One region of the Pseudomonas sp. GW821-FHT09D08 genome, then DNA from elsewhere that is predicted to be linked to it. Evidence: predicted binding sites of a transcription regulator. Region 1 holds the regulator's gene; the other holds the start of a gene.
The links. Region 1 encodes sigma-54, which starts transcription at its own class of promoters, with help from an activator protein. Its sites were predicted from a motif close to ANTGGCATNNANNTTGCTNT; they were not measured.
Positions count from the first base shown of each region.

Region 2: glnK (P-II family nitrogen regulator) is a predicted target of sigma-54. The motif match lies at 1,357-1,376, and genes of this name have one in related genera.

Region 1 is NZ_JBWKOX010000002.1:437,624-442,860, forward strand. It holds gene lptC (LPS export ABC transporter periplasmic protein LptC) at 1-23, shown strand, start outside; gene lptA (lipopolysaccharide transport periplasmic protein LptA) at 10-543, shown strand; gene lptB (LPS export ABC transporter ATP-binding protein) at 543-1,268, shown strand; gene AC07OP_RS05010 (RNA polymerase factor sigma-54) at 1,466-2,959, shown strand; gene hpf (ribosome hibernation-promoting factor, HPF/YfiA family) at 3,035-3,340, shown strand; gene ptsN (PTS IIA-like nitrogen regulatory protein PtsN) at 3,351-3,815, shown strand; gene rapZ (RNase adapter RapZ) at 3,818-4,675, shown strand; gene AC07OP_RS05030 (HPr family phosphocarrier protein) at 4,692-4,964, shown strand; gene AC07OP_RS05035 (ZIP family metal transporter) at 4,985-5,237, opposite strand, start outside.
Region 2 is NZ_JBWKOX010000004.1:342,862-348,098, forward strand. It holds partial or broken gene AC07OP_RS10545 (magnesium chelatase domain-containing protein) at 41-688, opposite strand; gene AC07OP_RS10550 (accessory factor UbiK family protein) at 902-1,162, opposite strand; gene glnK (P-II family nitrogen regulator) at 1,585-1,923, shown strand; gene AC07OP_RS10560 (ammonium transporter) at 1,958-3,295, shown strand; gene AC07OP_RS10565 (secondary thiamine-phosphate synthase enzyme YjbQ) at 3,495-3,920, shown strand; gene sutA (dormancy-specific transcriptional regulator SutA) at 4,023-4,349, shown strand; gene AC07OP_RS10575 (HAD family hydrolase) at 4,457-5,152, opposite strand; gene xerC (tyrosine recombinase XerC) at 5,149-5,237, opposite strand, start outside.

The DNA.
Region 1 (5,237 bases):
GAGGACAGTATGAGGCTCGTTAAAACTCTCCCTATTTTGCTCGGTCTGGGCGCAGCACTGGGAAGCGTGAGCGCCTGGGCTCTGCCGAACGATAGCCAGCAACCGATCCACATCTCGGCTGACGATGCGCAGCTGGATGACAAGCAAGGCGTCGCCACCTATACCGGCGGCGTGATCATCACCCAGGGTTCGATGAAGATCACCGGCAACACGGTGACACTGACGCGCACCCAGGCGGGCGATATCGACGTAGTGACTTCGGTGGGCAACCTGGCTTACTTCGAACAGAAGCAGTCGGCTACCGACACCGGCCCGATGAAGGGCTACGGCAAGACCATCCAGTATCACGCCCAGCAGAATCGCATCGTGCTGATCGACCAAGCCAAGGTACTCAGCCCCGATGGCAACTCCACGGAAGGCGAGAAGATCACCTATGACACCGTGAAGCAGATCGCCAACGCCGGTCGTGCCAATGGCAGCAAGGTCACCGCGCCACGCCCACGCATCGACATGGTTATCCAGCCGAAGAAGAAGGCCGAGTAATGGCAACCCTGAAAGCCCAGCATCTGGCCAAGGCCTATAAAAGCCGTCAGGTCGTGCGCGACGTCAGCCTGTCGATCGACAGCGGCCAGATCGTCGGCTTGCTTGGCCCTAACGGCGCCGGCAAGACCACCTGCTTCTACATGATCGTCGGCCTGGTCCAGGCGGACCAAGGTCGCGTACTGATCGACGACCTGGATGTGAGCCACCAGCCAATGCACGGCCGCGCCCGTGCCGGTATTGGCTATCTTCCGCAGGAAGCGTCGATCTTCCGCAAGCTGTCAGTATCCGACAACATCATGGCCATCCTTGAAACCCGCAAGGAACTCGACCGTGACGGCCGCCGCAAAGAACTGGAAAGCCTGCTGCAGGAATTCCACATCAACCACATTCGCGACAACCTTGGCATGAGCCTGTCCGGTGGTGAGCGTCGTCGCGTGGAAATCGCCCGCGCCCTGGCCACTGCCCCCAAGTTCATCCTGCTGGACGAACCGTTTGCCGGCGTCGACCCTATCTCGGTCGGCGACATCAAGCAGATCATCCACCACCTCAAGGCCAAGGGCATCGGTGTACTGATCACTGACCACAATGTGCGTGAGACCCTCGATATCTGCGAAACCGCGTATATCGTCAACGATGGCCAGCTGATCGCCGAAGGCGACTCTGCCACCATCCTGGCCAACGAACTGGTCAAGGAAGTGTACCTGGGTCACGAGTTCCGCCTGTAAGGCCGCCTGCAACAACAAGGCGGTGGCAGGTCGTTTGCCCGATGCGCGGGAGTCAATGAAAACCTCCGGATTTTTATTGTTACCGCGCTCTAGGCAAAGCCCCCGATATCAGGCATATAATTTGCTTATGTTTGGCGCTCACGCGCCCTGTCGTGGATGGCGCATTGCGCCGGCGAATAAGGTGTTAAGCCCCTGCCATGAAACCATCGCTAGTCCTGAGAATGGGCCAGCAGCTGACGATGACACCGCAGCTGCAACAGGCCATCCGCCTGCTCCAATTGTCGACCCTGGACCTGCAACAGGAAATCCAGGAGGCCCTGGAGTCCAATCCGATGCTCGAACGCCAGGAAGAAGGCGACGACTTCGATAATGCAGACCCATTGGCCGACAACATCGAGCAAAAACCCAATTCCGACGTACAGGAACCCTCCTACCAGGAATCCGCCCCCACGGTGGATAACCTTGAGGAAGGCGATTGGAACGAACGCATTCCCAACGAACTCCCGGTGGACACCGCCTGGGAGGACGTCTACCAGACCAGCGCCAGCAGCCTGCCCAGCAATGACGATGACGAGTGGGACTTCACCACCCGTACTTCCGCCGGCGAGAGCCTGCAGAGCCATCTGCTGTGGCAACTGAACCTCGCGCCGATGTCGGACACCGATCGCCTGATCGCCGTGACCCTGATCGACTGCATCAATAACCAGGGTTACCTGGACGAGACGCTCGAAGAGATTCTCGAGGCCTTCGACCCGGAACTGGACATCGAGCTGGACGAAATCGAAGCGGTCCTGCACCGCATCCAACAATTCGAGCCCGCCGGCATCGGTGCCCGCACCCTGAGCGAATGCCTGCTGCTGCAACTGCGCCAGCTGCCCGCCAAGACCCCATGGCTCGCAGAGGCTCAGCGCCTGGTCACCGACTACATCGACCTGCTGGGCAGCCGCGACTATAGCCAGTTGATGCGGCGCATGAAGCTCAAGGAAGACGACCTGCGCCAGGTCATCGAGCTGGTGCAAAGCCTCAACCCGCGTCCAGGCTCGCAGATCGAGTCCAGTGAAGCCGAATACGTCGTTCCCGACGTGATCGTGCGCAAGGACAACGAGCGCTGGTTGGTGGAACTGAACCAGGAATCGGTGCCGCGCCTGCGGGTCAACCCGCAATATGCCGGTTTTGTGCGCCGTGCCGATACCAGTGCCGATAACACCTTCATGCGCAACCAGTTGCAGGAAGCGCGTTGGTTCATCAAAAGCCTGCAAAGCCGCAACGAAACCCTGATGAAAGTGGCCACCCAGATCGTCGAGCATCAGCGCGGCTTCCTGGAATATGGTGACGAGGCGATGAAACCGCTGGTCCTGCACGACATCGCAGAAGCGGTGGGCATGCACGAATCGACGATTTCCCGGGTGACCACACAAAAATTCATGCATACCCCACGGGGCATATATGAGCTGAAATACTTTTTCTCCAGCCATGTCAGCACATCCGAAGGCGGCGAATGCTCGTCCACGGCGATCCGCGCAATCATCAAAAAACTGGTTGCTGCGGAAAATCAGAAAAAGCCGTTGAGTGACAGCAAGATCGCTGGTTTACTGGAGGCACAAGGCATTCAGGTCGCCCGTCGAACCGTCGCCAAGTACCGCGAGTCCCTAGGGATCGCGCCTTCCAGCGAACGTAAGCGTTTGATGTGACGGGCGGGCCACAGCGTTCCAGTGGCGGGTATTCCTACCCGCCGCTTTATGCACTGGCAACGAAGGAGAAGCTGTATGCAAGTCAACATCAGTGGACACCATGTAGAAGTCACCCCTCCACTACGCGACTACGTCGAGCAGAAGCTGAGGAAGCTTGAGGGTCATTTCGACAAGATCACCAACGTGCAGGTCATCATGAAGGTCGACAAGCTTCAGCAGAAAATCGAAGCGACTCTTCAGATACCCGGTGGAGAAGTGGTCGCCAATGCCGAACATGAAGACATGTATGCATCAATCGACTTGCTCACAGACAAGCTTGACCGCCAACTCAAAAAGCATAAGGAAAAGAATCTGAGCCTGCTTCAGGGCACAGGTCGTTAACTCTCCCCCCATGATCCGACTTGAAACCATCCTGACCCCCGGCCGTTCCCTCGTGAACGTGCCGGGCGGCAGCAAGAAGAAAGCCATCGAACAAATTGCCAACCTGATCAGCAGCCAAGTGCCTGAGCTGGAGATGCAAGATGTCTTTGAGGCTCTGATTGCCCGTGAAAAACTCGGCTCCACCGGTTTTGGCAACGGCATCGCCATTCCCCACTGCCGCCTCAAAGGCTGCGAGACACCTGTCAGCGCCCTGCTGCACCTGGACGCACCTATCGATTTCGACGCGATCGACGGCGCCCCGGTAGACCTGCTGTTTGTTCTGCTGGTCCCACAGGCCGCCACCGACGCACACCTGGAACTGCTTAGGCAGATCGCAAGCATGCTCGACCGCAAGGAAGTACGCGACAAACTGCGCAGTGCCAGTAGCAACGAGGCGCTGTATCAAGTTGTCCTGGATGAACAAAACGGGCAGTAATCATGCGTTTGATCATCGTCAGCGGCCGCTCCGGCTCGGGTAAAAGTACCGCCCTCAACGTCCTTGAGGACAACGGCTTCTATTGCATCGACAACCTGCCCGCCGGTCTGCTCCCGGAATTGGCGGAGCGGGCACTGATCCATACCGAATTGGCACAACCCCTGGTCGCGGTTTCGATTGACGCCCGCAACCTGCCGAGCCACCTCACGCGCTTTCCGGAATTGCTCGAAGAGGTGCGCGCCAAGCACATTCATTGCGATGTGCTGTATCTGGACGCCGACGAAGAAACCCTGCTCAAGCGCTTCTCAGAGACCCGCCGACGTCACCCCCTCAGCAGCCCGCACCGTTCCCTGGCCGAAGCCATCGAGGACGAAACCAAGCTGCTGGGGCCGATCATTGACCTCGCCGACCTCAAGATCAACACCACCAGCCTCAACCTGTACCAGTTGCGCGATGCCATCAAGCTCCGCCTGCTGAACCAGCCGGAGCCTGGCACGGCATTTCTGGTCGAGTCCTTTGGTTTCAAGCGTGGCATGCCGGTGGATGCCGACCTGGTGTTCGACGTGCGCTGCCTGCCCAATCCTTATTGGAAGCCGGAACTGCGCGACCAGTCGGGGCTGGATCAGCCTGTGGCCGATTACCTGGCCGCGCAACCGGATGTGGATGAGATGTTCCAGGACATTTCCAGCTACCTGCTCAAATGGTTGCCGCGCTTTGCCGCGAGCAACCGAGCCTATGTCACCATTGCCATCGGCTGCACCGGCGGTCACCACCGCTCTGTCTACCTGACCGAGCGCCTGGGCCAGGTGCTGCAACAAACCCTCAAGAACGTCCAGGTTCGCCACCGCGACCTTAGCTGAAAGGAACACCCCCGCGATGCCCGCTCTGGAAATTGAAATCATCAACAAGCTGGGCCTGCATGCCCGCGCCTCGGCCAAATTCGTCGGTATTGCCGGGCAGTTCCCTTGCCAGATCCGCGCCGGGCGTACACCTGAGAGCATGGTCGATGGCAAAAGCATCATGGCGATGATGATGTTGGCGGCCGGCAAGGGCACCAAGATTCATTTGAGCACCGAGGGCGAGCAAGAGCAGGAAGCAATGGACGCCCTGGTGGCGCTGATCAACAACTTCTTTGATGAGGGTGAGTAACCCCTCCCCCCGCTGAGGCCTCACCCCAAGGCGGTATCCATCACCATCATCAAGCAGAACCCCATGCACAACCCCAGGCTCGCGAGTTTTTCGTGACCGTTGCGGCGCGACTCCGGGATCACTTCGTGGGTGACCACCAACAGCATCGCGCCAGCGGCCAGTGCCAGGCCCAACGGTAACAGCACCTCGGCCAGGGTCACCAGCCAGGCGCAAAGCACGGCGAACACCGGCTCTACCAAGCCTGACGCGGCGCCGATCAGGAACGCCCTGATC
Region 2 (5,237 bases), on a different contig from region 1:
TCAAATACTGAAGAATTTTGGTGGGTGTATTGTAATACAATATTAAAAGGTTATGCGCGCCCGCTGCCGCGATCAGCAACGCTCGCTTGGCCGCGAGCTGGCCCTGGACTTCACTCAGGTCCGGATAGGGCTTGTTCAAGTACAGCAGGCCATCGGACGTGTAAGGCTCGATCGGCACATGTCCATTCAGGTGCGCCACCACTTGCAACAGGTGGTCCACCGCAATCACCTTCAACCCCGACGCCAGGCACGCCTCTTCGGCATTCGCTCGCGGCACTATCACGGTGCGCCCGGCCTTGCGCGCCGCCAGCGCGGCCGGCAACACGCCTTTTACCGCCCGCACCTCGCCGGACAGCGCCAACTCCCCCAGGCATTCCACGTCATCGAGCGTCAACGCCGGCACCTGCACACTGGCCGCCAGGATCCCCAGGGCAATCGCCAGGTCAAAACGCCCGCCGTCCTTGGGCAGGTCGGCGGGCGCGAGATTGAGGGTGATCCGGCGAGCGGGGTATTGCAGCGCAGAGTTGAGAATGGCACTGCGCACCCGGTCCTTGCTTTCCTTGACCGCGGTTTCGGGCAGGCCCACCAGCGTCAGGGACGGCAGACCATTGGCCATATGCACTTCAACGGTGACGGCAGGGGCTTCGACGCCGATCTGGGCGCGGCTGTGGACGATGGCGAGGGACATGCTCGTTCCTTGAAAGGGGAGGCCGCTTCCTGCGGTTTTTCAAGGGTAGACGAGGTAGGGAAGAGCGAGGCGGGGAGGTTTTACAGAACGTATCCAGAGCAAAAGGTAGAGCGAATGTGGGAGGGGCTTGCTCCCGATAGCGGGGGTCAGTCAGCATTGATACCGGCTGACACACCGCCATCGGGAGCAAGCCCCCTCCCACACTGAGCGCATTTATTCGGCAGGAGGGGTCAACCGCGCTTCCAGCTCTGCCACTTTCGCTTCCAGGCTCTCCAGCCGCGCACGGGTGCGGGCGAGAACTACCATCTGGCTATCAAACTCTTCCCGGCTCACCAGGTCGAGCTTGCTGAAACCGCTTTGCAGCAAGGCCTTGAACTGGCTTTCGATTTCATTGCGGGGCAGCGGGGTGTCGCCGCTGAACAGGCGAGAGGCGTGGCCGCTCAGGGCGTCGAGGAGGTCTTTGGGCGCGAGCATGGGAAATATTCCGGAAAACTGTTGGCGGGCAGTGTATCACGCAGCGTCTATAGTCTTTTTCACGGCCTGGGTCGCACGCTTTTCGCGCATCAGGCCGGGCGGTGATGCACCGTTTTCGTGCGCATTGCAGGCGCCGGATGGCCCCGTTGGTGGGCCTAGGTGAGCAAAGGACTGATTTCAGTGATTTTTACGGAGCTGGCAAGGTTTCTGCTTAGACGATCATGACCCATGCACTGATGCAGTCGCTGTGACGAATGCAGTGCGCCGACGGATCAGGGGTACAGGTTTCGTCACCAGTGGTTCGCTGGCGTCGCAATGGCAACTGCCCTTGCGACGATGCGTTACAAAGCCAGGCACTGCGCTTAGACTTGAGACGGGTTTGTTTTCCTGGGGCAAGTCCACCAATTCGGGAGAGAGTTTTCATGAAGCTAGTCACTGCCATCATCAAGCCGTTCAAGTTGGACGATGTACGCGAGTCGTTGTCCGAGATCGGCGTGCAGGGCATTACCGTTACTGAGGTCAAGGGCTTCGGTCGGCAGAAGGGTCACACCGAGCTGTATCGCGGCGCGGAATATGTAGTCGATTTCCTGCCGAAGGTGAAGATTGATGTCGCCATTGACGACAAGGATCTTGACCGGGTTATCGAGGCGATAACCAAGGCCGCCAACACCGGCAAGATCGGTGACGGCAAGATCTTCGTGGTCAATCTGGAACAGGCTATTCGCATCCGTACCGGCGAAACCGATACCGACGCAATCTAAGCCGCCAAACCCCAACGCCCCAGGAGAAAACAATATGACTCTGCGTAAATTCGCAGGGCTCGGAGCCCTGTTGTCCATCGTAATGCCAAGCCTGGCTATGGCGGCAGACGAAGTGGCTGCTCCAGTCCTCAACTCCGGTGACACCGCCTGGATGCTCACATCCACCGCGCTGGTGCTGTTCATGACCATTCCAGGCCTGGCGCTGTTCTACGGCGGCATGGTGCGCTCCAAAAATATTCTGTCGGTGATGATGCAGTGCTTCGCCATCACCGGCCTGATCAGCATCCTGTGGGTTGTCTACGGCTATAGCATCGCGTTCGATACCACCGGTATGGAACAGGGTGTGGTCAACTTCAACTCCTTCTTCGGCGGCATGGGCAAGGCGTTCCTGGCGGGCGTGACCCCGGCCAGCATCACCGGGCCGGCTGCGCTGTTCCCGGAAGCCGTGTTCATCACCTTCCAGATGACCTTCGCCATCATCACCCCGGCGCTGATCGTCGGTGCGTTCGCCGAACGCATGAAGTTCTCCGCCATGCTGATCTTCATGGCTATCTGGTTCACTCTGGTCTATGCGCCAATCGCCCACATGGTGTGGAGCGGCAACGGTGGCCTGCTGTGGGACTGGGGCGTGCTGGACTTCGCCGGTGGCACCGTGGTGCACATCAATGCCGGTGTCGCTGGCCTGGTGGCGTGCATCGTGCTCGGCAAGCGTAAAGGCTTCCCGACCACTCCAATGGCGCCTCACAACCTGGGTTACACCCTGGTGGGTGCGGCCATGCTGTGGGTCGGCTGGTTCGGCTTCAACGCCGGCTCTGCGGCTGCGGCCAACGGCACCGCCGGCATGGCGATGCTGGTGACTCAGATTGCTACCGCTGCTGCAGCCCTGGGCTGGATGTTCGCCGAGTGGATTACTCATGGGAAGCCAAGCGCACTGGGCATCGCCTCGGGTGTAGTGGCTGGCCTGGTCGCCGTTACACCGGCCGCCGGTACTGTTGGCCCGATGGGCGCCCTGGTGATCGGCCTGGTGGCCGGTGTTATCTGCTTCTTCTGCGCTACCAGCCTCAAGCGCAAGCTGGGCTACGACGACTCCCTGGACGCATTCGGCGTGCACGGTATCGGCGGTATCGTCGGTGCGATCCTCACCGGTGTGTTTGCAGCCCCTGCATTGGGCGGCTTCGGCACCGTGACTGACATCGCCGCGCAAGTCTGGGTCCAGTGCAAAGGTGTCGGCTTCACCGTGATCTATACCGCCATCGTCACCTTCATCATCCTCAAGGTGCTGGATGCGGTCATGGGCCTGCGGGTTACCGAAGAGGAAGAGGCTGTCGGCCTCGACCTGGCGCAACACAACGAACGCGGCTACAACCTGTAAGTACGCGAAAAAAAGATGCCCGGCTTGCCGGGCATTTTTTTGCCTGGCGTTTGTCAGTCATAACAAGCTGTGCCGGTTTTTGCGCAGAGTTTGTCATGCACTTTCCAGCGTGCGAATGTCTTACAGGCATGTAGGCGTATTCGGCACTTTGTTTTTTCCCAGAGCGCGCTAGAATGCGCGCCGATGGGCGGAGAACTGTATGTGGCAACAGACCCTGATTACCCTGCGGGCCAAGCCCCGGGGCTTTCACCTGGTGACCGACGAGTTGCTTGCCGGTTTGCCTGAACTGAAGGCCTGCCGCGTGGGCCTGTTGCACCTGTGGCTGCAGCACACCTCGGCCTCGTTGACCGTCAACGAGAATGCCGATCCGGCGGTTCGTCGTGACTTCGAGCGTTTTTTCAACTCGCTGGTGCCACAAGGCCGCGCCGGGTTCGAACACAACGACGAAGGTCCGGATGATCTGCCGGCGCACTTCAAGGCCAGTCTCCTGGGCTGCCAGCTGAGTTTGCCGGTCAAGGCCGGCCGCTTGGCGATAGGGACCTGGCAAGGTGTTTATCTGGGCGAGCACCGTGATCATGGCGGTGCTCGTAAAGTCCTCGCCACCCTGCACGGTGATGGGGCATAAGCCACTGGTTATCCGGTGGATGTTGATTTTTTCCCGGTGACCTCGACAGAGGATGAAGCTGGGCTATAACTAATCTGCTTTTCGCAAGTCATGAGGTAGAACATGAGCGACGATGATCTGGAAAACGACGAACTCGAAGTAGGTGACGAAGACGACACCGAAGAAGGTCTTGAAGCGGCGGCGGAAGACGTTGCTGAGGACGACGGTGGTGATGACGCTCCTGTTCCAGCTGCCAAAGGCAAAGCCAAGGCTGCTGTTTCGGTAGACGAATTGCCGAGCGTTGAGGCCAAGAACAAAGAGCGCGATGCCCTGGCCCGTGCGATGGAAGAGTTTCTTGCCAAAGGCGGCAAAGTGGTCGAAGTCGAGCCGAATGTGGTTGCAGACCCGCCCAAGAAGCCGGATAACAAGTACGGCAGCCGACCTATCTAAGGTCAGCCACCTGCTTGTAAGAAAAAGCCCGCCGTCGCTGCGGGTTTTTTCATGCCTGTAATAACCGGCTACAAGTCACCCCCCCTCCCACATTTTTCTCACCCGTATTACTGCCAGCTACGAAGTAGCGCCGGCAACTCCGTCAGGCTGCGAATCTGTGCGTCCGGGAGTTTATCCCCTTCCCACACCTTGTCCGACGGGTTGAACCACACCGCCCGCAGCCCCGCCTGCTGCGCCCCGGCAATGTCATCCCCGGGGTGGTCGCCAACATGCACCGCCGCACTGGCATCCACACCGCCGCGCTGCAGCGCTTCGTGGAACAGCCGCGCATCCGGCTTGGCGATGCCAATATCTTCAGCGCGTAGCGCAAAGTGAAAGTAGTCCGCCAGGCCAACACGCTGCACATCGGCATTGCCATTGGTGATCACACCCAGCAGAAAGTGCTGGCGCAGCGCTTGCAGCATCGGCTCGGCCTCAGGGAAGGGCGTGAGCTGATGGCGGGCGTGAATGAACGCTTCGAAACACACATCGGCCATTTCCGTGGCCTCAGGCTGTGGATAACCGGCCTCTTCAAACGCATGTATCAACACCCGATGGCGCAGGATACTGATGCGGTGTTTGAGTTCGGGATGCCGTTGCAGCACCTGTTGGCGCAGGCTGGCGAAATGCTCCAGGGGCAGGTCGCCCACCTTGGCGGCATGGGTGGCCAGCCATTCGCGCATCGACGCTTCGGCGCTGATGATGACGGGTACGTTGTCCCAGAGCGTGTCGTCCAGGTCGAAGGTGATCAGCTTGATGCTCATGAGTCGCCGTCCTTGATGCGTTTGGCCCGTGGATGGGCGCTGTCGTAGACCGTTGCCAGGTGCTGGAAGTCCAGATGGGTATAGA